3 regions of the Undibacterium sp. Tian12W genome follow, and region 3 is predicted to be linked to each of the others. Evidence: predicted binding sites of a transcription regulator. Region 3 holds the regulator's gene; each other region holds the start of a gene.
What was found. Region 3 encodes HrcA, which represses chaperone genes, less so after heat shock. Its sites were predicted from a motif close to TTAGCACTCNNNNNNNNNGAGTGCTAA; they were not measured.
Positions count from the first base shown of each region.

Region 1 (10,068 bases), on a different contig from region 3:
CTCGACTATAGTCTGAACAACAGTTTTGGCTGGTATGACTTCAGTGTGAGCAGCAACAACGATGCTCAATTCCTGCGCAGGCTGGCTGGCCATGTCGAAGCAACGGCAAATAATAATTTTAACAGCCGTTGCGACCCCCGCATAGGCGGGAAACGCAGCACAGCCCGCCTCAGCAGCACACCACAGATAGCAAGAGGCAGCAACATCACGGTCACCTACGAGGTACCACAGGCACAGCTCAGCACAAAAAACTGGATAGGTGTATACGCCGCCGGTGTGGTACCAGGCACGGCCAATTCATTGGCCTGGCAATATGCCAGCAGCATGCAGGGCAATCTCACGCTCAATACAGCTAACCTGACCACCGGCAACTACATGCTTTGGTATTTATATAATGATGCTTATACAGCCCTGACCGCACCGCTGGCATTAACGATAGTGTAATGCCGGGGATGCCTGTCATTGAAATGTTGAGAATGGCAGGGATGGGATGCCTGCTTGCAAACTATCTTGGGGTTGCAAAAATATCGATGTGATCCACACCTGAGCTGACGAATGCATCCATGACTTTGTCGTGATCAGCACCGCAATGCTGGAGTGAACCATCCAAAGCAATCACGCTGATGTCATAAGCCAGAGTATCAAGGAACTTCAGATATTCGCGCCCATCGACACCACTGATAGCCGGCATTGCAGTAGGTGAAAACTCACTGATGATCGAAGGTTTGCAACGCTCCAGCAGATTACGCGCACCGAATAAAGCATTGTATTCGGCGCCTTCAATATCAATCTTGATGAAATCGACACCGCCATCAAGACCTCTGTAGTCGTCCAGCTTCATGGCGGCGACAGTCCGGCTAGCCCGCAACAATGTCATGTCATCACTCAAGGTCGAAGTAGTGCCGTTGCTGTATGAAGTATTCAACGATAACAAGCCACAAGATCTGCCTGCAGCAAATTGCAACACAGAAATTTGCGCGTATGAATTCAATTTCTTGCTTGCCTCCAGTAATTTGCAATTCTCGGCATTGGGCTCGACTGCAAACACTTTGCCAGAATCACCAACAAGACTTGCCGCCAATAAAGAAAAGTATCCAATATTTGCGCCTATATCAAGAACCCGCATTCCAGGCTTGACGTATTGCTTAAAAATACTTGTTACATGCGGCTCGTACGAAGCGTTTGCCATATGTACACCAACGGCATGATCGTCCAGGTCCACATAAATCCTGAATCCTTCGATCTGTCGTTCAGCAATATTTTGGGCCTGTGAAACCAATAAATTCCTGTTCTGAAACTCCACGGACTGAACATATGACTTGACAACTTTATCCAGATCCACGCCACTCATGCCGGAATGTCCCCGGCATTCTTCGGGATTTGGATTTCTCCCCAGAATCAGGCGAAAGCAATAATAAATATCGGCAAGTGAAGCGACTTTGGGAAAATGGTTGTCCTGATAATAATTTTCCAATACCAGCACATCCTGCGTCAAAGTCTTTTGACCAAATAATTTTTTTAAAAAATTCATTGAAATACTTCTCAAAATCGAGCCTGCGCTCAATCTAATCATCAGGCAAAACCCGAATCAGGTTAATTAAACAACAATGCAAAGATGAAACAATACATTATCAAAAATAAAATTACTTAGCAGAACGACACAATCCATTCTTTAGATAACAGACAATATTCGACATTCCACAAAGTGCCGACTAAACAACTGAGATTCTTCTAAACAACTGAAATTCTTCTAAAAAGAGTGAAAACATTCCGCTAATCGTTTGATTTTAAATATGTTTTTTAGTTCAATTTATTAAAATGCAACATTATTATTTTTTCTGGCCAAACTTTAGCCCTTGAAAAGCCATCCCCCCGCCCATATACTTAGCACTCGTTGAGAGAGAGTGCTAACAAGTCCCTCTCCAGCTAATTGAATTCCAATAGTAATTACTCGCAAATTTAAAGGAGCTTGTATGAACCTTCGTCCCCTGCACGATCGCCTGATCGTGAAACGCCTGGATCAAGAAACAAAGACTGCATCCGGTATCGTTCTGCCTGACGCTGCTGCTGAAAAACCAGATCAAGGTGAAGTACTGGCAGTTGGTCCTGGCAAATTGCTGGACAACGGTACAGTTCGCGCCCTGGACGTTAAAGTTGGCGACCGCGTTTTGTTCGGTAAATATTCTGGTCAGGCTGTCAAAGTTGACGGCAACGAAGTTCTGGTGATGCGTGAAGAAGATATCTTCGCGGTCGTACAGAAGTAATCGACATCCACGATATCAATTAAAGAATTCGGAGAATTAATATGGCAGCTAAACAAGTAATTTTTGGCGATGACGCACGTGCGAAGATCGTCAATGGCGTCAACATCCTGGCGAACGCAGTTAAAGTAACTCTGGGCCCTAAAGGCCGTAACGTCGTTCTGGAACGCTCTTTTGGCGCGCCTACAGTCACCAAAGACGGTGTTTCTGTAGCTAAAGAAATCGAACTGAAAGACAAGCTGGAAAACATGGGTGCACAACTGGTGAAAGAAGTGGCTTCCCGCACTTCTGACAACGCTGGTGACGGTACAACCACAGCGACAGTTCTGGCACAGGCCATCGTTCGCGAAGGTTTCAAATATGTAGCAGCTGGCTTCAACCCAACTGACTTGAAACGCGGTATCGACAAAGCGGTGACAGCCATCGTTGCTGAAATCAAAACTCTGTCCAAGCCTACAACAACCAACAAAGAAATCGCTCAAGTTGGTTCCATCTCTGCTAACTCCGATGCCAACATCGGCGATATCATTGCAAAAGCAATGGACAAAGTCGGCAAAGAAGGCGTGATCACTGTTGAAGACGGCAAATCCCTGGATAACGAACTCGACATCGTTGAAGGTATGCAGTTTGACCGTGGCTACCTGTCACCATACTTCATCAACAATCCAGAAAAACAATCCGTTATCCTGGAAAACCCGTTCATCCTGTTGTTCGACAAAAAAATCTCGAACATCCGTGATCTGCTGCCAGTATTGGAACAAGTTGCAAAATCCGGCCGCCCACTGTTGATCATCGCTGAAGATGTCGATGGCGAAGCACTGGCTACTCTGGTTGTGAACAACATCCGTGGCATCCTGAAAACTGCAGCTGTTAAAGCTCCAGGCTTCGGTGACCGTCGCAAAGCCATGCTGGAAGACATCGCTATCCTGACCGGTGGTCAAGTGATTGCTGAAGAAGTTGGCCTGACACTGGAAAAAGCAACTCTGGCTGATCTGGGTCAAGCCAAACGCATCGAAATCGGTAAAGAAAACACGACAGTAATCGATGGCGCTGGCCAGGCTGTCGGTATCGAAGCACGCGTTAAACAAATCCGCGCGCAAATCGAAGAAGCAACTTCTGACTACGACCGTGAAAAACTGCAAGAACGCGTTGCCAAACTGGCAGGCGGCGTTGCTGTGATCAAGGTTGGTGCTGCAACTGAAGTTGAAATGAAAGAGAAAAAAGCACGCGTTGAAGATGCTCTGCATGCAACTCGCGCTGCCGTAGAAGAAGGCGTTGTTCCTGGCGGTGGCGTTGCCCTGCTGCGCGCACGTCAAGCTGCTGGCGACATCAAAGGCGACAATCCAGATCAAGAAGCAGGTATCAAACTGGTTCTGAAAGCAATCGAAGCACCTCTGCGTGAAATCGTTGCTAACGCCGGTGGCGAACCTAGCGTTGTTGTGAACGCCATCATCAATGGCAAAGGCAACTACGGTTTCAATGCTGCCAATGACACATACGGCGACATGATAGAAATGGGTATCCTGGATCCAGCTAAAGTAACTCGCTCTGCATTGCAAAATGCAGCGTCTGTTGCTGGCCTGATCCTGACTACTGACGCTCTGGTTGCTGAATTGTCTGAAGACAAAGCAGGCGGCATGGGTGGTGGTGATATGGGTGGCATGGGCGGTATGGGTGGTATGGGCGGCATGATGTAATAGCTGCTAGCTGCTCTCAATAATCTCACCGAGAGCCGCATTGCTCAAAACCCCGCAACGCAAGTTGCGGGGTTTTTTTATTGTTTATACAATTTACAATCCTGTGTGGAACAAATGCGCAATTCACGTGTGAATCTCCACTTTTTATGCCCGTTTTGTTATGAATCATCGCAAATAACACAAGACAACGAATTTTTGCACGGTCTGCTTGACAGAAAACATCTGCCGCTTGGATACTGCCGCACCTGAAAGAAAATTTTCATATTTCCGGCTCTGTGCTTCATATTTGCAATGATCTTGCATATGCATCAACAAGCCGGGCATCATCATCAAGCAAGACAACCGCTTTGGAGAAAATATGGCGCTGCAACAATTAAGCGATGAGCAAATACGGACCTGGACCCGTGCCCAGAAGGACGAGTGGTGGTTCACCAATATTTACCGTGGAGATATGGCACAGTTGACCATACGCTCGGCATTTACAGGTTTTTTGCTTGGCGGCATATTGTCTGCAACCGCTTTATATATCGGTGCCAAAACCGGTATTACCATAGGCGTAGGCCTGACCTCCGTCATCCTGGCCTTTGCGATTTTCAAAATACTTGCCAATCTGGGTATCGCCAAGGATTTCACCATCCTTGAAAACAACTGCACCCAATCCATCGCCACCGCGGCTGGCTACATGACCATGCCACTCAACACCGTGCTGTCAGCGTATATGCTGATCAGCGGCACCGTGGTCACCTGGTGGCACCTGGTAGTGTGGATGAGCGTTTGCTCCATATTGGGTGTGCTGGTTGCCTTCCCGATGAAGCGCCGCTTCATCAATGAAGACCAACTGCCCTTCCCAGAAGGCCGTGCCTGCGGCGTGGTGCTGGATGCGGTATATACCGGCGAAGCCGCCAGCGGCATGTACAAGGCGCGCCTGATGGCGTTTACCGCCATGTGGACAGCCATCTATCAGATGATCACCAGCGATGGCTGGATGAAACTGATCCAGTTCAAAATCCTGCGTATGGATAAATGGACCAGCATGACAGAAGCCTGGCATTTCCAGGAACGTGTCGATCATTACTATTACACCGCTGCCGTCAAATACGATCTGCTGATCCCGAAGATCCTCGGCACAGATTTCCGTGCACTGGGCCTGCGTTTCACCCTCGATGCTGCCATGCTGGGTGTCGGAGGCCTGATGGGCATACGCGTTGCCAGCAGTGTTTTGGTGGGTGCCATCATCAACTTCGTTTTCCTGGCGCCGTGGATGATACAACGCGGTGACATCATCGAACGCATCGCCCCTAGCGGCAAGGTCGTGCCTATTTCGCGCACTGAAATCGTCAATCAGTGGGGTCTGTGGTGGGCAGTATCCATGATGGTGGTGGCGTCCTTCATCAGCCTGGCGGCCAAGCCCGAACTGTTCACCAGTATCTTCAAAAAAGCAGACAAGACTAAAGTTGCCGACAAGGGCAGCAATATCCTGGATCATATCGAAGTGCCGCTGATCATTTCCTACATCGGCATCCCCATTTTCAGCATACTGGCAGCCTGGACCACACATGCCTTCTTTGGCGTGCCATGGATCATGTCCATCATCACCCTGCCGCTGGTATTTATCCTGACCATCATCTGCGCCAATGCAATGGCACTGACATCCTGGACACCTACCAGCACCCTGTCAAAAATCACGCAGTTCAGCATGGGTGCGATTGACAGTGCAAATCCAGCCAACAATCTGATCCCTGCCGGTATGACTGCCGAAGTGGCATCGAATGCATCCAACCTGCTGTCAGACATCAAACCTGGCTATATGCTGGGCGCAAAACCAAGGCAGCAGGCGATAGGCCATATCATCGGCATTTTCTCTGGCGCCCTGGCTTGCGTACCGCTGTACTTCCTGCTGTTCTTGCCGCCTGATGCCAATGGTGTACGCTCCACTGCCACCATCGTGTCAGACAAGTTTGCCTTTCCCGGTGCCATGCAATGGAAAGGCGTGGCAGAACTGATTGCCAAAGGCTTCAGCAGCCTGCCATCTTCCGCCATTACCGCCATTATCGTGGCAGCAGTCGCCGCCAGCCTGATTGAAGGCGCACGCATCTTCACCAAGGGCCGCTTCCCGTTGTCCGCCGTCTCCATCGGTCTGGGCGTCATCCTGCCGCCAGAATCCTGCCTGGCAATGTGGATAGGCGCAGCAATATTCTGGTGGATGGGTAAGCGCAACAGCACACCTGGCAGCAAAGGCTATGATTTCTGGGTAGAAGGTTGCGAACCTATTTGCGCCGGCTTGATCTCTGGTGCTGCTTTGATCGGTATCGGCAACGCGATTATCAATGTGCTGATCTGATCCTGCATAGATGCGTATTATTACTACTGGCCCCGCTTTGCGGGGCTTTTTTGTAGCTGCGAATTTTGCTTGAATATAGCAACGTGAACGAATCGCGAACAAATATCAGGAACCAACATGAATATGCCGGGTCAAGGTAGATTGATGGTTTTGCTCAATCAAACGTCAGGCAAGCAGATACCTGCCAAGGTATCTGCAAATATGTCATTCTTTATGTCATTCTTTATGTCACCCCGTCTTTGATCTTTTAAAAGCCGCACTCAATCAGGAACCCAACGCCATGTCCATTGTGACCCTTTTCATCGCCGCTACCTTTTATGCTGGCCCTGGCAGCAATCAAACCACCGCAGATGCTGCGACCATTGCCGCCATCGAGGCCACCTGCTACGACTATATTGACGGCCAACTTGAAGCAGATCCCAAACGGGTAGCCAGGTCATTGCATCCCGATCTGGCCAAACGCGCAGTGATAGGAGACACGCCGGATGAGCGCCTGGGCCTGCGGCGCATGTCCAAAGAAGAACTGGTCAACCTGACCAAAGCAGGCGCGCTTAAAACCCCGAAGGCAGAATGGAGCCGTAGCTGCACCGTCCTTGATGTGACAGACAAAGCCGCCTCAGTACGCCTGGAAACTCCGTGGTTTGTCGATTACTTCCACATGGGTAAATTTGAAGACCGCTGGATTATTGTGAATGCGCTTTGGTATAGCAAGCCAAAGAAAAGCAATTAAACGATTATGGGATAAGGTTTTCAATAGAGGACTTGATAATTAAAACCATAGAAAGATAAGGAAGGCCTGGACTGCGTTCGGTAGGGTGCGCCATGCGCACCGTTTCTATCTTAATTACTCAACCACCTCTACATACCAAGCTCGCTAACTACTGTGTCAATAAAACTCTTCAGCTTGGGAGTCTGCCTGCGGTCAGGATGGTAGATAAGATGCACGGGCCGCGATGGTGTTTCATAATCAGGCAAAATTTTAACCAGACGACCGGTGCGCAAATCTTCACGTGCAAGGTCCTCTGCAATATAAGCCACGCCTATGCCATTCAAGGCTGCAACCAGCAATGCTTTCGCATCATTGAGTTGCAAGCGGTGCCTGACCTGTGCCTGGTATTTTTCTTCTCCGCGCATAAAGCGCCATTCGCTGGCAGTTGAACCCGTGCTGGATGCATAAGCCAGACACTCGTGTTTTTCCAGATCAAGCGGCGTCGCGGGAACGCCCCTTTTCTTTGAGATAGTCTGGTGATGCGCAGGCGACCAGGCGAAACGGAGCAAGCTCGCGTGCAATGAAGCTGGAGTCGCTCAAACGGCCTATACGAAACACTGCCTCAAACTCTTCTTCCACCAGATCAACATAGCGGTCACTCAGCACCAGATCAATTTCTACCTGTGGATACTGTCGCAAATAGCGGGCAATGACAGGTGTCAGCGCGTAAGTGCCAAATGACACTGGCGCATTGATACGCAAGCGCCCTTTCGGCGCACCTTTCACCTCGTCGGCGAGCGAATCAGCCCAGTCTGCATCGGCCAGCACCATCTTGCAACGATCGTAATAAGCCTTGCCGATATCGGTCAGGCTCTGTCGCCGGGTAGTCCGGTTGATCAGGCGCGTGCCCAGACGAGTTTCCAGCCAACTCACATGCTTGGCTATCATTTGAGGCGACATGTCCAATGCGCTGGCGGCTGCGGCAAAGGACCCGGCATCCACCGTTTTGACAAAAGCCGCCATGCTTGCAAGCCTGTCCATTCCACACTCCCAGTTGTTACACACATGCAAAAACCCTTATTTATGTGTGATTCTGAAAGGAATAATATCATTCTCTCTGCCCCAGGGCGGCTTAAACAAGGAAAGAAATCATGCGTAAAATCGGCATTATTGGATCGGGCAATATCGGTGGCACATTGACACGTTTATTCACCAAGGCAGGACACAATGTAGCGGTGGCCAACTCACGCGGCCCATCTTCCTTAACTGATCTGGCAAATGAAACGGGGGCCCATCCGGTGACGGTCTCACAAGCAGTGCGGGATAGTGAGATCGTGGTCGTCACTATCCCCATGACAGCTGTCGCCAGCTTACCCAAAGACCTGTTCCGCAACGCGCCTGCGGACTTGATTGTGATTGACACCAGCAACTATTATCCGCAGCAACGCGATGGCCTGATTGCAGAAGTCGAAGCAGGAATGACAGAAAGCGCCTGGGTTGAACAACAAATCGGACGCCCGGTTATCAAAGTATTCAATAGCATATTGGCTGAACACTTGCTGAACAAAGGTACGGCTGATGAGCGCGCCGACCGGGTGGCGCTGGCAGTCACCGGTGATAATACGCAAGCTAAAGCAGTCATCATGCAGCTTGTCGAAGAAATTGGTTTTACAGCAGTTGATGCTGGCACGATCGCGCAATCATGGCGCCAGCAACCCGGCTCACCGGGATATCTGAAGGATTACAACGCCGCCGGTGTTCGCAAGGCATTGACTGAAGCGCGGCAAGAACGGACTCCCGAATGGCGAGCTACTGTGAATAGTCCTGGCACTTTCGAATCACCAGCCTGATCCCTGACCGCACCGCCTTGATGATAGTTGAGACATCTCAGCATTCAAGCGATGCCCGACTCCTGCGCCGACAGTTGCATGTCCGCACCAGAGTGACATCTGAGACACATTTATTTGTATTGGGAATTACCATGCACAACTTTGCAAAACTTGGACTTTTTGCCGCCGCCACTACCATCCTTACCATCTTCAGCAATTCTGTACATGCACAAACGCCTCCTGCGCCAACAGCCACAGATATCACGCCCGCCAGCATGAACATGCTGGGCCGCGAGGGTGACGCACTTGCCAGCCGTGCCGGCCTGTGGGATGTCGTTGAGACGGCCTGGTCGCGTCCCGGTGCGACACCAGAAATCATCCGCGGACAAGTTGCCGAAAGACGTATGGTCGGCTTATATTTGCAAGAGCTACTACATCCCTCTGCAGATGCAGTCGGCAAAGGCGTGAATCGCCTGGATTATCTTGGGTTCAACCGCGTGACGGGGCGCTGGGAATATCTGTCGATGGATGCCCGCGTGGCAGTCGGCCTTATGCCCGCCTGGAGCTTTGACAAGGACAATGTCGAGCGCATCCGCGTGCAATTCGACCCGTTTGTCGTTCCAGGCAGTGGCAATGTGGTCACAGGTCAATTGCTGAGAATGGAACAAGTCTATGAAAAATCTGGTCCAGATAACGAAGTCAAAAACCAGTACTTCATCCTGGCCGATGGCAGCGGCACGAAATGGCTTGCGCATCAGTACATTTATACCCGCCGCTAAATACAGTGACGTCATTCAATGTGTAATGCAGGTCATGGATTTCAATGCAGTCCAAGCTGATCAATCAAAAAACCGTGTCCTCCGATAAAGACGGAAGGCATGGCCTTACTCCAATACTACTCACGCTCAGCTGACTGGCAAGCGTCGCAATTTATTAGTGCGTTCTGCCAGTCAGCCAGCTTTTCTTGAATCCCAAAAAATACCTGATCCGGCAATTTATCTGCCAAAGAATGGCAATGCCTTACATTCGTCACTATAGATATTGCCAGTTTTGACTCCTGTCAATTTGACTGGACTCGCCGGAACGCGCAGGCATTAGCCTGGCGCGAACCTCCTCCCCTGCCAGCAATTCTTGTGAAAGTACAAGTCAGCCATGCCCTGCTCTTCATGACGGCATCCATGAATTTTTGAGCTTTACAGTCGCGCCGGGCTGATGATGTTCAAAGTAAATG
Region 1 covers NZ_JBMPPK010000009.1:60,371-70,438, forward strand. The annotation lists gene ACO0LI_RS12795 (phosphocholine-specific phospholipase C) at 1-444, shown strand, start outside; gene ACO0LI_RS12800 (FkbM family methyltransferase) at 506-1,531, opposite strand; gene groES (co-chaperone GroES) at 1,974-2,264, shown strand; gene groL (chaperonin GroEL) at 2,306-3,958, shown strand; gene ACO0LI_RS12815 (OPT family oligopeptide transporter) at 4,317-6,299, shown strand; gene ACO0LI_RS12820 (nuclear transport factor 2 family protein) at 6,580-7,029, shown strand; gene ACO0LI_RS12825 (LysR substrate-binding domain-containing protein) at 7,158-7,589, opposite strand; gene ACO0LI_RS12830 (LysR substrate-binding domain-containing protein) at 7,501-8,049, opposite strand; gene ACO0LI_RS12835 (NADPH-dependent F420 reductase) at 8,160-8,858, shown strand; gene ACO0LI_RS12840 (hypothetical protein) at 8,990-9,616, shown strand.
Region 1: the regulator HrcA is predicted to act here: its motif matches at 1,885-1,911, upstream of groES (co-chaperone GroES).

Region 2 (10,068 bases), on a different contig from region 3:
CATAAGCTTGCAATAGTACGCTTCAATAGGTAGTACAACGCAGAGCAGCATGAGCGATTGATGAATCGCTTATGCTGGCTGTGGCTTTTGTTTTTCCTGCAGTTGTTCGTATTTCGCCTGCAACTGCTCAGGCGTTTCACGCCATTCAGGATTGAAGGGAATGCAACTGACCGGGCAAACCTGCTGACATTGCGGCTCCGTGTAATGGCCCACGCACTCGGTACATTTATGCGGGTCAATCTCATAAATTTCCGGCCCCATGTAAATGGCGTCATTAGGGCATTCGGGTTCGCAGACATCACAATTGATGCAATCGTCTGTAATCATCAGGGCCATGTTGTCACTTCACTTTCATGTACTACTTGAATGTACTTCAGTACTTGCTTTAAGACTTGCTCTCGGCCAGCAATGCGACCTTCTTCTTCAGCCAGCGATCAACTGAAGGGAACACAAATTTTGATACATCACCACCGAACATGGCAATCTCACGGACTATGGTACCTGAAATAAATTGATACTGATCAGATGGGGTCAGGAACAGGGTTTCTACATCAGGCAGCAGATAACGGTTCATGCCTGCCATCTGGAATTCATATTCAAAGTCAGACACGGCGCGCAAACCACGCACGATGACGCGTGCATCATTCTTGCGCACAAAGTCTTTCAGCAAGCCAGAGAAACTCTCTACCTTCACGTTCGGATAATGTCCTAATACTTCATTGGCAATTTCCAGGCGTTCATCCAGGGAGAAAAATGGATTCTTGCTTTTGCTATCCGCCACACCCACCACCAAAGTATCAAAAAGACCGGATGCGCGACGCACCAGATCTTCATGACCGCGTGTCAGCGGATCAAATGTTCCCGGATAAACGGCTGTGACCATCTTCACTCCCTTTTTTCGCAATCTGCATAAGGATATGCACCAAGTTGAGCAGGCATTATGCCTGATTTTCGTGCGCCTCATGCGGCAAAATGTTGCGTTGCAGTATATGGAAGTACACACTACCGGCTTTATCTGCGCGGATAACTTGCCATCCGCTTAATAATTTAGCTAATTTTTCATCTGTCGCTGCATCGCCAGAAGATACCTCTAGCGAAAATTCTGATTCGACATAAATACAGCCTTTAGCGCTCAATAATGGTGCGCAGGCTGGCAGGATGCGTTCCAGCCAATCCTGCTCAAAAGGAGGGTCAAGAAAGATCACATCCATTTTCTGAGCCTGGTTTGCCATGCTCTCGACTGCCTTGAGTGCATCTGCCCTCAGCAATTTGCATTGGCTGGCTTGCAATTTATCGCGGACTTGTTCCAGTTGCCTGTAAGCTGGCGTATGCGCCTCGACCATAATGACTTGCGCTGCACCACGGCTGGCGGCTTCAAAACCCAGCGCGCCACTGCCAGCGAACAGGTCCAGGCAATGTACGCCGGTCCAGTTATTGTGCAGCAAGTGATTGAGCCAGTTGAACAGGGTTTCCCTGACGCGGTCTGGCGTAGGGCGCAAACCCTCGGCATCGACCACGCTGAGCAGGCTGCGCTTCCACACGCCGCCTATGATGCGGACTTGATGGTGCTGACGTTTTACCGGTGCTGCTTTTGCAGCCGTGTTTTTTGTTTTTTTATTACTATTTGTTTTCATTGCATGCTTGCTACGGCTAAATCTGTTTATCTTGCGCTGTCTGTTAAAATGGCAGCATTCTAATATCAGGGCTGGCTATATGCCGCCCGCACTCCCAAATATCCCGATGTTTAGTTTTTTCAAAAAGAAGCCCAAAGAAGAGGCACCGGCTGTTGTGGCTGAGCCGGCACCCGTTATTACGGCGCCAGCCAGTCCTGCACCTGTTATTGCTACACCTGCCATTGCCACCACTGTTACCGCTCCTGTGCCCGTGGCTGAAGTCAAGCCAGCATTGGCAGAGCTTGCTCCCGCTGAAGATCCTGAACCTGAGCAAAAACGCTCATGGCTAAGCCGCCTGAAAGCCGGTCTGGCCAAAACTTCCTCGAATCTTACCACCCTCTTCATCGGTGCCCGCATTGATGATGATTTGTATGAAGAACTCGAAGCTGCCCTGCTGACCTCGGATGCCGGTGTCGAAGCTACCCAGTTCCTGCTGGATGGCTTGAAGAAAAAGGTCAAGGAAGAAAAGCTGACTGATGCCGAACAAGTCAAAGCCGCCCTCAAAGTCTTGTTGCTGGAAATGCTAACGCCTTTGCAAAAGCCTCTGGAACTGGGCCGTTATCAACCCCTGGTCATGATGATCACTGGCGTCAATGGTGCGGGCAAAACCACGACCATAGGCAAGCTGGCCAAGCATATGCAAACCCACCAGCAATCGGTTTTGCTGGCTGCGGGCGATACCTTCCGCGCAGCAGCACGTGAGCAGTTAACCATCTGGGGCGAGCGCAATAATGTCACGGTGATCTCGCAAGAATCCGGCGATCCGGCGGCAGTCGCGTTTGATGCAGTAGCATCTGCCCGTGCTCGTGGCACTGATGTAGTCATGGTAGATACGGCTGGCCGCCTGCCTACCCAGTTGCATCTGATGGAAGAATTGAAGAAGATCAAACGTGTTATCGCCAAAGGCATGGATGGCGCGCCGCAAGAAGTCTTGCTCATCATCGACGGCAATACTGGCCAGAATGCACTGGCCCAGGTCAAGGCCTTTGACGATGCCCTGCAACTGACTGGCCTGGTCATCACCAAGCTCGATGGTACTGCCAAAGGTGGCGTGCTGGCAGCAATCGCCAAGAACCGCCCTGTGCCTGTGTATTTCATCGGTATAGGCGAGCAGATTGAAGATTTGCAACCATTTAACGCCCAGGAATTTGTTGACGCCCTGCTCAGTTAATTGCACAAAAAAAGGCCAAACGCGATCATGATTGAATTTGAACACGTCAGCAAACAGTATTCGCAAGATGTTTATGCACTCAAGGATGTTTCATTATCAATTGCTGCCGGTGAACTGATTTTCCTGGCTGGCCCGTCTGGTGCCGGTAAATCTACCTTGTTGAAGATGATTGCAGGTATAGAAAAACCGACCGCAGGTCATGTCAAGGTTAATGGTCAGGACATAGGCAAACTCAAAACCAGCAGCCTGCCTTATCTGCGCCGCAAGCTGGGCCTGATTTTGCAAGACCAGAAATTACTGACTGACCGCCATGTACTGGCGAATGTCATGCTGCCCATCATCGTTACCGGCGCTTCCCATGCTGAAGCCGAGACCCGTGCCCGCATTGCGCTGGAAAAGGTTGGCCTGCCAGACAAGGCTTATTCCCTGCCGCTGGCACTATCTGGTGGTGAGCAGCAGCGGGTGGCGATTGCCCGTGCCATCGTCAACCGTCCACAGATTATTCTGGCGGATGAACCTACCGCCTTTCTGGATCGTGACAATGCCAACAAGGTGCTGGGTGCACTGAAGGCTTTCCAGAGCGCCGGTGTGACCTGCATTATCTCCAGCCATGATGAACAATTTCTCGATCAGGCCAGCCGCGTGATTTACCTGAGCCAGGGCCAGGTAGTCAGCACCTGGAAATCCTCGCTGGCCGCCTGATCCTGCAGTACAGAATAACAAGGAAGAATTCATGACCAACTGGTTTCGTCAACACTTGTTCGCCATCAAGAGCGCGCTCGGCCATTTGCGTGGCAGCCCAGGCAATTTTCTGTTCAATGTGCTGGTCGTGGCGATCGCGCTGGCCTTGCCCATCGCTGGCCTGACTTTGCTGGAAAATATACGTCCCATTTCTTCGCAATTATCAATAGAACCTGAAATCAGCATCTTCGTCAGCCCGGACACGCCAAGGGCAACTGCCACAGCCTTGTCGATACCGCTGAAAAAATTGCTGAAAGAGAAAAACATCACGGCCAACCTGAACTTCGTCCCCAAGGACAAGGCCCTGGCCAGCCTCGAGCAATCATCCAACCTGGCAGAAGTCTTATCTACCCTCGGCGGCAATCCACTGCCTGACGCCTATGTCTTGTCCATGTCGAATAGTGATGCGGGCAAGATAGAGGCACTGGTCGAAGAAATCAAGCAAATGCAGGATGTCGATGTCGTGCAACTCGATTCTGCCTGGGTCAAACGCCTGGCAGCACTGGTGCAAATCATGCAGCTTGGTTTGTTGTTCCTGGCTGCCACTCTGGGTGTGGTGGTGGTAGTCGTGGTATTTAATGCCACCCGCCTGCAAGTGATTTCGCACAGGGCAGAAATTGCCGTATCGCGCCTGCTGGGGGCGACCAATAGTTTCATCCACAAGCCTTATTACTATACCGGTGCCTTGCTGGGCTTGCTGGCAGGTGGCCTCGCACTGGGCCTGATCGCGGCGTCCCTGCAACCCTTGAACAAGGCAATTGCAGAATTTGCTAAATTATATGCATCGGAATTTCACCTTGCTCCGTTGGGTATCGTACAGAGCGCCATACTACTGGCTGTTAGCATGTTGCTTGGGCTGGTTGGTGTTTTTCTGTCGGTAAGAAGGCAATTGGCGCGCGCAAGCTGAGTTCTTCGCGCTATTTGCTCAATTTTGCTCAATAAGCGCACAATAAATCTGTTCTTGCTTCGTCTTCATAGTGCTGACTGCTTGCTGGTAATCGACGATCTCTGGTAATCGCTAGTGTTCTCTATTAGTCGCTAGTGATCGCGCACCATTGCAGCAGTCTGCGCATCGTGATTTTTGCAACAGGCTTTTACAATTTGCAGCGAATTGATTGCAACTTTCCACCCAGGCATCTATCTAAGCACTATACATGTTGTAAATGAATGCTTGTTTTTCAATAGATTTATTTGATGAACTTCATAGAATCTGAGTATTAGCACTCTTCTCAAGAGAGTGCTAATATAGGAGCTTGAAAGTGCCAAAAGGAGTAATTGATACTCTTAAGGCAGCAATAAGGAGGAAAAATGGCAACTACATCGACACAATTGATCCCTGCAACAGACAGCACAGCGCTGGCTCTAGGTTTTAGTGGCACGCTGGGTAATATTGATGCCTATATTTCTGCAGTCAATCGTCTGCCTATGCTCACGCATCAGGAAGAGATAGACTTTGCGAACAAATTACGTAATGACAATGATCTGGCTGCTGCGCAGCAACTGGTTATGTCACATTTGCGCCTGGTCGTCTCCATCGCCCGCGGTTACCTCGGCTATGGCTTGCCGCATGCTGACCTGATCCAGGAAGGCAATATCGGCCTGATGAAAGCCGTTAAACGCTTTGACCCTGACCAGGGCGTACGTCTGGTGTCCTATGCCATGCACTGGATCAAGGCTGAAATGCACGAGTACATTTTGAAAAACTGGCGCCTGGTCAAAGTAGCAACGACCAAAGCCCAGCGCAAACTGTTCTTTAACCTGCGCAGCCATAAAGAAGGTCTGGACGCGATGACACCAAAGCAAATTGATGCCCTGGCATCAACGCTGGATGTCAAACGCGAAGAAGTCATCGAAATGGAAATGCGTTTGTCCGGCCATGATATTGCTCTGGATGCACCGACGGATGATGACGATGAAAAATTCGCTCCTATCGCTTATCTGAAGACTGAATCCGACGAGCCTACCCGTGTTCTGGAAACGCGCCAGTATGACCGTCTGCAAAGCGAAGGCCTGGAATCTGCATTATCCAAGCTGGATGCACGCTCACGCCACATCATAGAATCACGCTGGTTGAAAAATGATGATGGTACAGGCTCTACCCTGCACGAGCTGGCTGATGAATACGGTGTATCTGCCGAACGCATACGCCAGATCGAAAGCGCAGCCCTGAAGAAAATGAAGGGCAGTCTCAGCAGTTTTGCATAATCAAAATAGGCTGTAGCTGTCCAGTCCTAAAATAGGTTGACAGTTAAAATTGTAAAAAAGACGCCCGATGCACCGCATTGGGCGTTTTGTATTGGAGGGCTAAATGAGGCCTCTCGTTGTTGTAAATATCAATAGATTGCCTGACCATCTGTCGTGCTTCCTCCAGGTTCTTTGGCGTCGAGAGCAAGAATTCATTCTTTAGAATCCCATTAATACGTTCAGCCAGGGCATTCTGGTAACAATCGTACCCATCTGTCATCGAGCAAGTGATGTTGTGCTTTTGATGAATTTGCTGGTAATAGCTGGAACAATATTGAATTCCACGATCAGAATGATGGATCAAAGCTGACTGGCTTTTTCTGCTCTTGAGCGCTGCTTTGAAGGCACAACTGACCTCTTCCGTTTGCAAGCTTGCATGGACATGGTATCCAACGATTTTTCTGGAATGCACATCCGTGACTAAACTCAGATAAACGAATTTCTCTTTGGTAGGGATATAGGTAATATCTGCCACCCAGACTTGCTCTGCCCTCGAAGCGATGACTTGTTGCGGCCCAGCCTTGAGTAAATTGGGATGCTTATGAAAGCGATGGTGGCTGTGTGTCGTCTTGTGATACGCCCGCCTGCATGGTACCAGTAATCGCCTTTCCCTAAGTAATGCGAATAAACGATCTCTTCCTAGCTTAATGCCACGCTCTCTCATCTTTGCTTGAAGCAGGTGCTGCAATTTGCGTGTGCCTATCCGTGGCTGTCGCAAGCGCTTTTCTTTCACCAGATCAATCACTTGCGCATGCTGGTCGCGCCGCTCTTGCTCGCTATGAAGCTGCTTATAGTACGCTTGACGGGTGATTTGGAAATAATGGCAAGCCCTGCTGATGCTTAATCCCGGGATTTGACCTTGTTCGAGGACTTGCCTGAAGGCTTTTTTGGGACAGCAAGCCCATAATCATTCTTGATCACATTCACGATCGCTTCAAACAATTGTGCCTTCTCATTGGCATGCTTGAGTTGAACTTCCAATTCTTTAATCCGCTGTTCTGGCGTTTGTGGCAATGGGGTCTTTGGCATCATGCTTCCTTCTCTTGGTCTGGAACCATGATTATGCCAATCTTGTTGCCCGTGCTTGCGTAACCACACTAAAACTGTTGATCTCCCCTGTATCCCGTACCGGCGCTGAGCTTCTACATAGGTCATCTCGCCTTTTTCTACTTGCTCTACTACTGATAATTTAAAAGTCAGCGTGTAATCTCGCTGACTCCTGCGTATCCCTGTGTCCATCTCACTTTCCTTTCAGGCTCTAGAAAAGTGTCAACTTTAATCAGGACGGGTCAAGCAAAAGAAAAAGGCACTCGCAAGAGTGCCTTTTGTTTTATCCAGCGGTTTTGTGACCGTTTTTGTGGCCGAGTGCGGGACTATTCGCGGTCGGGTTCGCGGCCAATTTCGCCGCTCATTTCGTGACCTGAGTGCCGCCTGCTTTGTATTCTCTGCGGCTTTACTTCAGAAGGATTTTCAAATCATGGGCAACAGGTTCTGCTCCCTGTCCATGGCGCAAGAATAAACGGATGCGCCCCTGAGGATCAAATACATAACTGCCTGCCGTATGGTCCATGGTATAGCTGCCGGGTGTTTTGCCTTCTACCTTTTGATAAAACACTTTGAATTCTTTGGCAACTTTGGCCGTTGCGGCAGCATCGCCATACAAACCCAGGAAGCGCTTATCAAAATTGGGCACATAGTTGGCCAGCAAAGCCTGGGTATCGCGTTCAGGGTCCAGGGTCACAAACAAGACTTGCACCTTGTCGGCATCCGGGCCCAGTAATTTCATGACACTCGCCATTTCTGCCATGGTGGTCGGGCAGACATCCGGGCATTGGGTATAGCCAAAGAAGATGACTACCGCCTTGCCCTTGAAATCTGCCAGGGTGCGCGGCTTGCCATTGTGATCTGTCAGGGCAAAGTCTTTGGCGTAATCAAGGCCGGTCAGATCGGTGTTATTGAATTTTTCCTGGGCCGGGGCGCAAGCAAGCAGGCTCAGAGCCATCAGCATGCTGGCCAGGTGCTTCAGAATTTTCATAGCTTGATATAGTGATCAATCAACAAGGCTGCAAACAGCAGGGACAGGTAGATAATGGAATAGGCAAAAGTCTTGCGTGCCAGTACATCATCATAGTGCTTGTAAATGCGCCATGCATACCACAGGAAGATCAGGCCCAGAATAATCGCGCTGACCAGATAAATCAGGCCGCTCATGTGCACCGCATAGGGCAGCATGGTGGTGGCAAACAGCGCTATCGTATACAGCCAGATGTGGAAGCGGGTAAATTCCAGGCCATGGGTAATCGGCAACATCGGCAGGCCGGAACGCGCGTAATCATCGCGCCTGTACATGGCCAACGCCCAAAAATGCGGTGGCGTCCAGACAAAGATGATCAATACCAGCAACCAGGCCTGCATGGGCACATCGTTTGCCACAGCTGCCCAGCCCAGCGCCGGTGGCATGGCACCTGACAAACCACCGATGACGATGTTCTGCGGTGTTGCCGGTTTCAGGATGATGGTGTAAATGACAGCATAGCCAACAAAGGTAGCAAAAGTCAGCCACATGGTCAGGGGATTGACCATAGTATACAAAACCCACATGCCCATGCCACCGATGACACCAGAGAACACCAGGGTTTGCGGCACAGTGATTTCACCCTGGGCTGTGGCGCGGCGTGCAGTTCTTGCCATGCGAGAATCAATTTCTTTTTCCACCAGGCAATTTACGGCAAAAGCCGCACCAGCCAGCAGCCAGATACCGACGGTGGCGGCAACAACCACGCGCCAGTCCGGCAAGTCTGGCGTAGCCAGGAACATGCCGATCACGGCGCAAAATACGGCGAGCTGGGTCACACGTGGCTTGGTCAAAGCCCAGTACTGAGCCAGTCGGTTGGAAGGCAAACTTAAAGTGGTCATGGTCTATCTTTGGCAGCGGCAAGGCTCACATGCCTTATGCGGTAGTTTAACATGGTCAGCAAAAGCACGAGCATGGCGGCCATCCCATTATGCAAAACTGCCAGCAACAAGGGCCAGGAAAAAAAGACGGTAGAAATGCCGATGATGAATTGGGCAACAATCGCGAGCAAGATGTGGCGGCTCAGTTTTTCCAGCCCGGCAATCTTGCGTGCTCTCAGTGCAGCCCACAGGCAGACTGCCACCACCAGCAAAGCAAAGTTCCTGTGCACCCAGTGTATGGCAACCAGGGCATTAAAAGGCAGGTAATCACCATTCCTCGTGAGACCGAGCTGACGCCAGAGGCTGAAACCATGTTCAAAATCCATCGCTGGTATCACCTGGCCATTGCACATGGGATAATCCTGGCAAGCCAGAGCAGCATAGTTAGTGCTCACCCAACCACCCAGGCTGATTTGCACAAACACCAGCAATAAAGCCAGAGTGGCTGGCCATAACATGCGCTTGCCATCAGCGGCGGCAATGCTGCGGCCCGCCAGCGAGCTGCTTTGCTGTTCGAGGCTGGCACTGAGAAGGGCGAGCAAGCCCATACCCAAAATGAGGTGAGTAGTCACTATGACGGGTTGCAGCTTCAGAGTAACGGTCCAGGCACCGAAAGCGCCTTGCAGACAAACAAAGAACAAGAGAAAAGTCGCCAGCCAGGGGCTGCTTGCAAGCTGCCGGCGGCGCACCCAGGCGATAATCATCTGCACGATAATCAGTATGCCCACACTCATGGCCAGATAGCGGTGCACCATTTCTATCCAGGCTTTTTGCAAAGTCACGGGGCCAGTGGGCATGGCAATTTCTGCCGCCTTGATCGCAGCATGGGATTGCAAGGGATTGGACTGTCCATAGCAACCCGGCCAGTCCGGGCAACCCAGGCCAGAATCTGTCAGGCGGGTGAATGCACCAAACATGATAAGTTCAAAAGTCAGGGTGACGGTCACCGCAATGAGCTTGCGATATTTATTCTTTTCCCTGGACATGAACACCATCGCCGCCGGTATTACCGCGACCATCAGTGCTGTCAATGCAATCTGCAACCACATGATTATTGTTTAACCTATTGTTTAACCTATCGCTGACGCACGCAATAATTTGCTGAGGTCTTTTTTAATCTTGTTGGCATCTGCATTTTTTTGATAGCGCATCATCAGATTGCCTAGCGGATCGATCAGGTAAATATGGTCGCTGATCTGGGTGTCACTTTCAGTCGGCAACCAGGCCTTCAGGGCGGCAGCATCGACCTTCAGCATGCGGGCACCGTCATGCTGGCGTATCAGC
Region 2 covers NZ_JBMPPK010000004.1:161,178-171,245, reverse strand. The annotation lists gene ACO0LI_RS06590 (pyridoxamine 5'-phosphate oxidase family protein) at 1-5, shown strand, start outside; gene ACO0LI_RS06585 (YfhL family 4Fe-4S dicluster ferredoxin) at 70-336, opposite strand; gene coaD (pantetheine-phosphate adenylyltransferase) at 386-883, opposite strand; gene rsmD (16S rRNA (guanine(966)-N(2))-methyltransferase RsmD) at 939-1,634, opposite strand; gene ftsY (signal recognition particle-docking protein FtsY) at 1,741-2,844, shown strand; gene ACO0LI_RS06565 (cell division ATP-binding protein FtsE) at 2,872-3,546, shown strand; gene ACO0LI_RS06560 (cell division protein FtsX) at 3,578-4,492, shown strand; gene rpoH (RNA polymerase sigma factor RpoH) at 4,894-5,790, shown strand; one part of gene ACO0LI_RS06550 (IS3 family transposase) at 5,834-6,720, opposite strand; one part of gene ACO0LI_RS06550 (IS3 family transposase) at 6,720-7,068, opposite strand; gene ACO0LI_RS06545 (SCO family protein) at 7,283-7,864, opposite strand; gene cyoE (heme o synthase) at 7,861-8,745, opposite strand; gene ACO0LI_RS06535 (COX15/CtaA family protein) at 8,742-9,833, opposite strand; gene ACO0LI_RS06530 (SCO family protein) at 9,855-10,068, opposite strand, start outside.
Region 2: the regulator HrcA is predicted to act here: its motif matches at 4,803-4,829, upstream of rpoH (RNA polymerase sigma factor RpoH).

Region 3 (10,068 bases):
CCAGCAAAACCAGCATCACATCGACCATGGGCGTGACATTGATGTCCGCCATGGAAGTCAGGGGACGGGATGAGGATTCGCGCGGCGTATGAAATTGACCGAATGTCATCTTTTAATTTTCTTGATGCTTTACTAATTTTTTAATTCAAGACTTGTTCATGTGAGCATGCAAGTCAAAGGCAAAACCATCCAGCTCAGCCAGGGTAATGCGGTTAATGCGGTTGAAGGCGTTATAAGCCAGCACGGCAGGTATCGCCACCAGCAAACCCAGCGCTGTCATGATCAGGGCTTCGCCCACCGGCCCTGCCAGCTGATCGATTTGCACTACACCGTTGGATGAAATAGCCGTCAAGGCACGATAAATACCCCAGACTGTACCCAGCAAGCCAACAAAAGGGGCGGTTGCGCCGACTGAAGCGAGAAAGCTCAAGCCAGTTTCCAGCCTGACCGTGAGGCCTTGCAATTCCTGGCGCAGGCTGCGTGTCAGGATTTCACTCAGACCAGCATTGGCAGACAAGGTGGCGCTGCGTTGGGCTGTATCACTGGCTGCATGTGCTGCATCTGCCAGGGTGATGAATATTTTGGACTGGTCAGCTTGGCGCAGCGACGACAATGCATCTGCCAGACTGGGCGCACGCCAGAAGGCGCGCAAGCCTGGGGCTGCTTTACGGATACGCCAGAAACTCCAGGCCTTCATCAGTATCAGTGTCCAGCTCAGTACCGACATCAACAATAATAACCAGCCAACCAGATGACCCAGTGCGTCAGCCTGTTCCCAATAATGTGCGATTGCAGAATTCATGCGTGTGCCGCTTATTTCACTTATTCAAATATCAGGCGAATGTGCGCTATTAACGAAAACCAAAGCAAACTAAATAGGACTTACGCAAAATTGTCCCAGCAAGGCGTAGCGACGAAGACAGTACTTTAGTACGGCTAGGAGCTACAACGCAGCTGGGGCGGTTTTGCGTATGTCCCACTAACGGAAACCCAGGACATCGTACATATCATACAAGCCTGTAGATTTGCCTTGCAAGAAACGTGCAGCACGCAGGCTGCCATGGGCATAAGTCACACGGCTGGAAGACTTGTGGCTGATTTCTACGCGTTCACCTATGCCGGCGAACAAGACCGTATGATCACCAACGATGTCGCCGCCACGGATAGTTGCAAAACCGATGGAAGATGGATCGCGCTCACCTGTCACACCTTCACGGGCAAACACGCCCACTTCATTGAGGTCACGGCCCAGTGCATCGGCGATGACTTCACCCATTTTCAGGGCTGTGCCTGAAGGAGCATCGACCTTGAAGCGGTGATGGGCTTCGACGATCTCAATGTCATAACCTTCGGCAAAGCTTTTGGCTGCCATTTCCAGCAACTTCATGGTGACGTTTACGCCTACACTCATGTTCGGCGCAAACATGATCGCGGTTTTTTCTGCTGCGACGGCAATCGCTGCCTTGCCTGCTTCATCAAAGCCCGTGGTGCCGATAATCATCTTGATGCCATGAGCTGCACAATATTCGAGATGCTTAAGGGTGCCCTCAGGGCGGGTGAAATCGATCAGGTAGTCGGCATTGGCCAGGCCAGTTGCCAGGTCAGCAGTAATATTCACGCCGCAAGGCTTGCCCAGACTGGCTGCGGCATCGGTACCGAGGGCTGGTGAGGCTGGCACATCCAGCGCACCAACCAGGACCATGTCATCGGCATTGCTGATCGCTTCGACCAGCATTTTCCCCATACGGCCAGAAGCCCCGGCCACGGCAATTTTGAGTGCAGTCATAAATATCTACTTCTCTCTTAGCTTATTTCTCTTTTTTCTTCGGCGCATCGGTCTCTATCACCGATTGCACGCGGTTCAGGCCCAAAGCGGATTCTGTAATACGTGCCAGATATTCTTTTTCAGTCGGCAAGTTACCGCCTTCAAACTTTGCTACCGTACCATCTTTGAAAAACACCGACACGCGGCTGGTGATACGTTCACCATTTGGCTTGGTCAGGCGGAAAGGATAATCCCAGCGGTCTTCATGGAACATATCGGTCAGCAAGGCTGTACCAAGGATAAAACGCACCTGCTCACGTGTCATACCTTCTTTTAACTGTGCCACCATTTCCTGGGAAACGAAGTTACCTTGCTGTATGGGAACGCGGTAAGGCGAAATAAAGGCCAGTACCTTGCCAAAACCGGTCGGCTCAACCACTTGCGCGCCATTTGCATCACTAGGTGTGCCTGATGTTGCATATACTGAAGTTCTGTCAGCCGATGACAGCAGGGGAATAGGTGTTGAACATGCTGTCAAAGAAGCCAGCACTACCAGACCCGCTACACGGCTCATCTTATTCCGCGTTAAACCTGAAAACAACAGTTGCATAGATAACCTCTTAATTGAGCAACAAGCCCTAAAACCCGATATCATAAAGCAGATAGCAATTTTTTGATCGAAAACATGACAAACAGCTCCCCAAACCTCAAAGCCAGCGGTCTGAAAGCCACTCTGCCCCGCCTGAAAATCCTGGAAATCTTCCAGAGCAGCAAGGTTCGTCATCTGACAGCAGAAGATGTATATAAGATCCTGCTCAATGAAAATATGGATGTCGGTCTGGCAACTGTGTACCGCGTCCTGACCCAGTTTGAACAGGCCGGACTGTTAAACCGGAATCATTTTGAGACTGGCAAAGCCATTTTTGAATTGAACGAGGGTTCACACCATGACCATCTGGTCTGCCTGGACTGTGGCCGTGTGGAAGAATTTTTTGACGAAGAAATCGAACAACGCCAGCAAACAGTCGCCCTGGAACGCGGCTTCAAGATTGCTGAACATGCACTGGCAATTTATGGCAATTGCACCAAGCCTAATTGCGAACACAAGGCTTGAATCGTAAGCGCAAAGCTTAAAGTAAAGAGAAATCCCCCAACTTTAGCCTGACAAGCGCACCCGGCCATAGCAACCCGGTGTGCGCTTTCCAGCTTAATTCCAGCCTATTTATTGATCTTGGCTACGACAGCCTCGACAGTTCCTATGATCTTTTGCGCATTGAATGGCTTGAGGATATAGCCGTGGATGCCATTCTTGACTACTTCCGTAATCGTATCCTGGTCTTTATTGGCTGTTACCATCAAAACCCTTGAGTCTGGCAACAATTCGCGGATGCGGGGCAGGATTTCAGTACCACTGATCTTGGGCATGACAATATCGAGCAAGATCAGGTCAGGTTTGAGTTTCACTGCCATTTCCAGGCCAGTGCCACCATCGGTAGCTTCGCCAACGACGTTATAACCCTCGCTGCGCAATATGACCCTGAGCACCTCGCGGGTGACATCATTATCATCAATCAATAAAATCTTAGCGTTTTTCTTTTCCATAGCAACCCTGTATGCGCATCAATGTTTGCTTGTTTTTGCTTATTTGCTTCGCTATTTCACACTGTATCTTAATGCTTTATTACTGACTAAGTGCATTAGATAATAATTTTGAAGTGATGTCTACGATGGGGATAACTCTTTCATAGGCCATGCGGGTAGGTCCTATGACACCCAGGGTACCCACTATCTTGCCGTTCACCCCATAGGGCGCTGTGACAATACTCATTTCTTCCATGGGTACCAGTTGTGATTCGCCGCCGATAAATATCTGCACACCAGTTGCCTTGCTGGATACATCAAGTAATTGCATGAGGCTGTTTTTTTGCTCGAACATATCAAACAGCTTGCGCAGGGAACTCATATTTGACGACAGGTCTTGCACATTCAGCAAATTACGCTCACCAGAGATAACGACCTCGTCATTATCCTCATCCATGGCATTGCTGCCCGCCTCTACCGCCGCCTGCATGAGCCTGGTCATATCATTTTGCAATTCCCGCAACTCACTGTTGATACGGGTGCGTGCGTCGGTAAAGCTCAAGCCACCAAAGTTCTGGTTCAGGTAATTGGCGGCCTGCACCAACTGCGTTGGCGTGTAATCAACATCGGTCAACAACAGACGGTTATGCACTTCGCCACCAGGTGCCACCACTACCAGCAAGATACGTTTTTCTGACAGGCGCAAGAATTCTACCTGCTGGAAAATCGACTCAGTACGCGGCGTCATGACGACACCGGCAAATTGTGACAAGGACGATAATATCTGCGCCGCGTTCGCAATCAGTTTTTGCGGCGACTGTGCATTCATATTTGATTGCAGGCTGGACTGCAGGCGCGAATCCATGGCTGCGCCATTCACATCTTGCACAGTAAGCAAGGTATCAACGAAAACGCGATAGCCCCTGGGCGTGGGGATACGGCCCGCAGAAGTATGCGGGCTTGCTACGAAGCCCATTTCTTCCAGGTCGGCCATGACGTTGCGTATCGTCGCCGGGGATAATTCCAGGCCAGATATTTTGGACAAGGCACGGGAACCCACAGGCTGGCCGTCGGCGATATAACGCTCGACCAGGGCTTTTAATAAAGTTTGTGCGCGGATATCTAGTTGCATGGTTTCATTTTATGCGTTCATGACTGACATGAACATAGAAAAATTCATAGCCATAGAGTCAGGTCATGCAGATTGGCAAATTCCGCATCCGGCTTGATATGCAGATGGCGCTCATCTTCAATTTTTAAACCCTGGCGGTTCATCCAGCCGCCTTTTAATCCCGCCTGTTGCGCACCTTGCACATCGAGCAATAAATCATCGCCAACATATAATACTTCTGCAGGTTCCAGGCCCAGCTCCTGGCAAGCGGCCAGGAATATCCTAGGGTCGGGCTTGGCACAGCCAAAACGATAGGCAGCGATAGACACCTTGAAGTGATGCGCCAGGCCTATCGCCTGCAAATCGGCAAAACCATTCGAGACTGTGCCTAGCAACAGTTTTTCTTGCAAAGCCTGCAAGGCGGGTTTGACATCGCTGTACAAATCGACTTTGTTACGGGCATCGGCAAAAACGGCCATGGCCTGGTCGGCTTTTTCGGCTTCCACGCCATGCTCATCAAAAACCTGTTTCAACAAGGTATGACGCAGAGCCCATAAATCGTATTGAAAACGCTGGTCGCTCGCTACCAGCAAATTCCTGCGCTCACGCAATTTTTCCACATTGTAATTTTGCGCCACAAGAGGTGCGTGTTCATGCAACCATTGCTGCAAAACGGATTCAGCATGACGAATAACTGGCGCAACCGGCCACAAAGTATCATCGAGGTCCAGCAAAACTGCTTTAATTGCCATAAAGAGCACTCATTCCATTCATAGATGCCCTAATTATGTTCTAATCTCAGGCATCATGTCACCCTACCTTTGTTTATGACAGTACAGGCCAAAACCATTGCACTTGTTGGAAAATCGAATGCGACAGGCATTGCTGACTCGATTAAGGAACTGGCCAATTTTCTCGCGAGCGCCGGACACCGCGTCGTCATCGAGGCAGAAACCGCGCAATATCTGCAGTTGAGCGAATTCAGCAGCATGCCCGTGCCTGAGATAGGCAAGCTGGCCGATGTCGCCATCGTCGTTGGCGGCGATGGCACCATGCTGGGCATAGCACGGCAACTGGCACCCTACAATATTCCTCTGATTGGTATCAACCAGGGCAGACTGGGTTTCATTACCGATATTGCACTTGACCGCATGATCCCTGTCATAACAGAAATGCTGGATGGCAAATATGTGTCCGAGCGCCGCAGCCTGTTGCAGGCCATCGTGACCCGCGATGGCAACCAGATTTTCAGTGGTGTGGCTTTCAATGACATCGTGGTCTCACGTGGTGCAGGCTCAGGGATGGTGGAATTACGTGTCGAGGTAGATGGACACTTCATGTATAACCAGCGCTCAGATGGTCTCATCGTTTCGACGCCGACAGGCTCCACTGCCTATGCCCTTTCTGCTGGCGGCCCGCTGCTGCACCCCAGCCTGTCAGGCATTGCGATGGTGCCAATTGCGCCGCATGCCTTGTCGAACCGGCCCATCGTCTTGCCAGACAGTAGCGAAATCGTCATCACCATCGTGGCCGGACGCGATATCAGCTTGAATTTTGATATGCAAAATTTTGCCAGCCTGCAGCATCAGGACAGGATTATCGTGAACCGTTCTGCCCATACGGTAACCTTCCTGCATCCTCCCGGCTGGAATTATTACAACACCTTGCGCGAGAAACTGCACTGGAATGAATATCCATCGGTAGAGGGTGCGCTGAATTAATTTTTTCGCCCACTCTTACAAACACAGAAGTCACAGGCTGTTGCTAAAATAGCGATTTCGCTATGCTGGCTGGTACTTTCCGGCACCATTTTCTTAACAAATTCCTTCATGTCTGCCCATTATGTTGCGCACGCTTGCCATACGAGATTTTGTCATTGTTGATACGCTGGAGTTGGAATTTTCTTCAGGCTTCAGTGTGCTGACCGGTGAAACCGGTGCGGGTAAGTCCATTTTGATCGATGCCCTGACCCTGGCCCTCGGTGGCCGGGGTGACGCCAGCATGGTAAGAGAATCTGCCAGCAAAACTGATATCAGTGCAGAATTTGCCGTCAATGAAACACTCGCCACCTGGCTCAAAGAACATGAATTCTTTGACCAGGATCAACCGCTGATCTTGCGGCGTACCATCGATAATGCAGGCCGTTCCAAGGCCTGGATCAATGGCATCACCGCCACTGCAGGGCAATTGCGCGAGATAGGCGACATGCTCGTAGATATCCATGGCCAGCATGCACACCAATCCTTGTTGAAAACCGAGGCACAGCGCGACTTGCTGGACATGCAAGGCGGCTTGCAAGAGCAAGTCACCGAAGTAGGCTTGCGTTACCGCGCCTGGCGCAATATCAGCAAGCAACGTGAAGAATTTGAGACCAATGCCAAGAGCGTCTTGCAAGAGCGCGAGCGTCTGGAATGGCAGGTCGGCGAACTCGATAAATTGCAGATCAAGCCCGGTGAATGGGAAAGCATCAGCCAGGAGCACAGTCGTCTGGCTCACGCTGCCAGTCTGCTGGAAGCCGGACAAGAGGCAGCCGCATTGATTTCTGAATCCGAGCATCCTGTCTTGTCGCAACTGACTGCCATCCAGCAAAAGCTGTTGAAGCTAATCGATTACGATGCGGCGCTCAAACCCGTCACCGATGCGCTGGAATCTGCCTGCATCAATTTGCAGGAAACCACCTACGCACTCAATGTTTACCTGAGCCGCACAGAACTCGACCCTGCCCGTCTGCGCGTCGTGGAAAACCGCGTAGAAGTGATACACACGACGGCACGGCGCTTTCACGTCGCGCCTGAAAAATTGCACGAAGAATTTGCCACGCTGTCAGCCCAGTTGGCGCAGTTGTCGAATGCCACCGACATGGATGCCCTGAAAGCACAGGAAGAAAAAGCCAGGCTTGCCTACCTGCAAACCGCAGGAAAACTCAGCAAGATCAGACAAAAAGTTGCCAAAGACCTGGGCGCAGCAGTCACCACGGCAATGCAAGACCTGAGCATGGGCGGCGGCAGCTTCTCGGTTGCACTCAATCCTGTAGAACCAGCCGCCTATGGCCTGGAACAGGTGGAATTTCTGGTCGCAGGCCATGCCGGTGTACAGGCAAGGCCATTGGCCAAGGTAGCCTCTGGTGGCGAACTGGCGCGTATCTCGTTGGCGATTTCTGTCATCACCTCTTGTGCTACTGCTACTCCTACCCTCATATTTGATGAAGTTGATAGTGGCATAGGTGGTGGCGTGGCTGAAGTGGTTGGTCGTTTATTGAAACGCCTGGGCCAGGACCGGCAAGTCTTGTGCGTTACGCATCTGCCGCAAGTGGCCAGCCAGGCTAACCAGCACTTCCAGGTCAGCAAGGCCAACCAGAATGGCAAAACCGTTTCACAAATAGAAGCACTCGACAATAAACAAAGAGTGGAAGAAATCGCCCGCATGCTGGGCGGCATAGAAATTACGGCGACTACGCGCAAACACGCCAGAGAATTATTGGCATCTTAAGAAAAAAAATACATCATGCGCTTCCTCAAAGAACCTAAATATTCACACGGCAAAATCGCCAAGACAGCCGTGGTGCTGATCAACCTCGGCACGCCTGATGCACCGACGACATCGGCAGTGCGCCGTTATCTCAAACAATTTTTATGGGATAGACGCGTAGTTGAAGTACCGCGCCCGGTCTGGTGGCTGCTCTTGCACGGGATTATCCTGCCCTTCCGTTCTGGCCAGTCAGCAAAGAAGTATGCTTCGATCTGGACCAGGGATGGTTCGCCACTGAAAATACATACACAAAAACAGGCAGCATTGCTGAAAGGCTATCTGGGTGAACGTGGGCATGAAGTACAAGTTGCCTATGCCATGCGTTATGGTTCACCTTCGATACCCGAGGTCTTGCAAAAACTCAAAGTAGACGGTTGTGAGCGCATACTGATATTGCCAGCCTACCCGCAATATTCTGCCACGACGACAGCCTCCAATTTTGACGCGGTGGCCCAGCATTACCAGCAAGTCAGGAACATGCCTGAACTGCGCTTCGTCAAGAATTATCATGACCATGATGCTTATATACAGGCTTTGCGCGTGTCGGTCATGGATCACTGGCAAAGCCATGGTCGCCCTGACAAACTGGTCATGAGTTTCCATGGTTTGCCAAAAGCATTTTTATTGCGCGGTGATGCCTATCATTGCGAATGTTATAAAACCGCCCGCTTGCTGGCTGAGAAACTGGGCTTGGGCAAAGATGATTATGTGGTCACCTTCCAGTCACGCCTGGGCCGTGCCGAATGGTTGCAACCTTATACAGCACCTACCGTGGCAAAGCTGGCCAAAGAGGGCGTTAAACGCATAGACGTGATTTGCCCCGGCTTTATCGCTGACTGCCTGGAAACCCTGGAAGAAATTGCCATGGAAGTGAAGACCGATTTTCTGAAAGCGGGTGGCAAGGAATTCAACTACATTCCCTGCCTGAATGAGTCACCGGCGTGGATGCGCGGCCTGGCTGAAATTGCAGAGCAACATCTGATAGGCTGGCCTACCATGATCACCGCCAGCGTGCGTGAACAGCAAAAACAGCAAGCCCTGATCAGCCGCGCAGAAGCCAAACGCATGGGTGGCGAGCCCTGAGGCAGCAATGGCAAAAACTTATTTTATCGGCGATATACAAGGCTGTGCCGACCAGTTGCAAAGCCTGCTCAACAAAATAGAGCAGACCGAAGCAGATGCACAGTATTTGTTTGCAGGCGACCTGGTCAATCGCGGCCCCAAATCGCTGGCCAGCCTGCGCCTGATACGTGATTTGCAAGTTGCTGGCCGGGCAGAATCCGTACTCGGCAACCATGACCTGCATTTGCTAGCTGTCGCCAATGGCATACGTAAAGCAAGTCGCAGCGATACCCTGGACGATATCCTGCAAGCACCAGACCGTGAAGAATTGCTGGACTGGCTACGGCACAGACCCATGGCGATTTCACAGCACCAGCACTTATTGATACATGCAGGCATCTTCCCGCAATGGTCAGCAAAGCAAACCATGAAGCTGGCGCATGAAGTCGAAACACAGCTACACAGTAAAGACTGGCTGGATTTATTACGCAATATGTATGGCAACACCCCAGCGCAATGGCAGGATGATCTGGAAGGCTATGACAGATTACGCTGCATCATCAACGCACTGACACGCATGCGTTTTTGCAATGCAGATGGCGTCATGGATTTTGACAGCAAGGATGGCCTGGACAGCGCACCGCAAGGCTTTGCCCCTTGGTTTGAGCTGTCACGTGCGAGTGAAAAAAACACCGTGGTATTTGGTCACTGGTCCACCTTGGGCCTGATTTTGCGTGACAACCTGATTAGCCTGGATACTGGCTGTGTATGGGGTGGCAAGCTGACTGCCGTCGCACTGGAAGACCGGCAAGTCGTGCAGATAGATTGTCCGCAACAGCAAAAACCTGGGTAAATATTACTCGCTTAATCCCAACTCCTTCATCACCGCTGCACGCGCCACTTGCGCCACTTCCCTGCGGTGCGCACCTTCGGTAGGAATCGCAGGCAGGCGCACCAGTTCTGCTGTCATACGTGGTGCCAGCAAGATGATGCGCATGCTTTCTGCAAAAGTCATGTCACC
Region 3 covers NZ_JBMPPK010000001.1:203,634-213,701, forward strand. The annotation lists gene ACO0LI_RS00875 (ExbD/TolR family protein) at 1-109, opposite strand, end outside; gene ACO0LI_RS00880 (MotA/TolQ/ExbB proton channel family protein) at 146-802, opposite strand; gene dapB (4-hydroxy-tetrahydrodipicolinate reductase) at 980-1,786, opposite strand; gene ACO0LI_RS00890 (outer membrane protein assembly factor BamE) at 1,809-2,339, opposite strand; gene fur (ferric iron uptake transcriptional regulator) at 2,451-2,879, shown strand; gene ACO0LI_RS00900 (response regulator) at 2,984-3,367, opposite strand; gene hrcA (heat-inducible transcriptional repressor HrcA) at 3,447-4,478, opposite strand; gene ACO0LI_RS00910 (HAD family hydrolase) at 4,523-5,209, opposite strand; gene ACO0LI_RS00915 (NAD kinase) at 5,285-6,178, shown strand; gene recN (DNA repair protein RecN) at 6,300-7,946, shown strand; gene hemH (ferrochelatase) at 7,962-9,068, shown strand; gene ACO0LI_RS00930 (symmetrical bis(5'-nucleosyl)-tetraphosphatase) at 9,076-9,900, shown strand; gene ACO0LI_RS00935 (lysophospholipid acyltransferase family protein) at 9,904-10,068, opposite strand, start outside.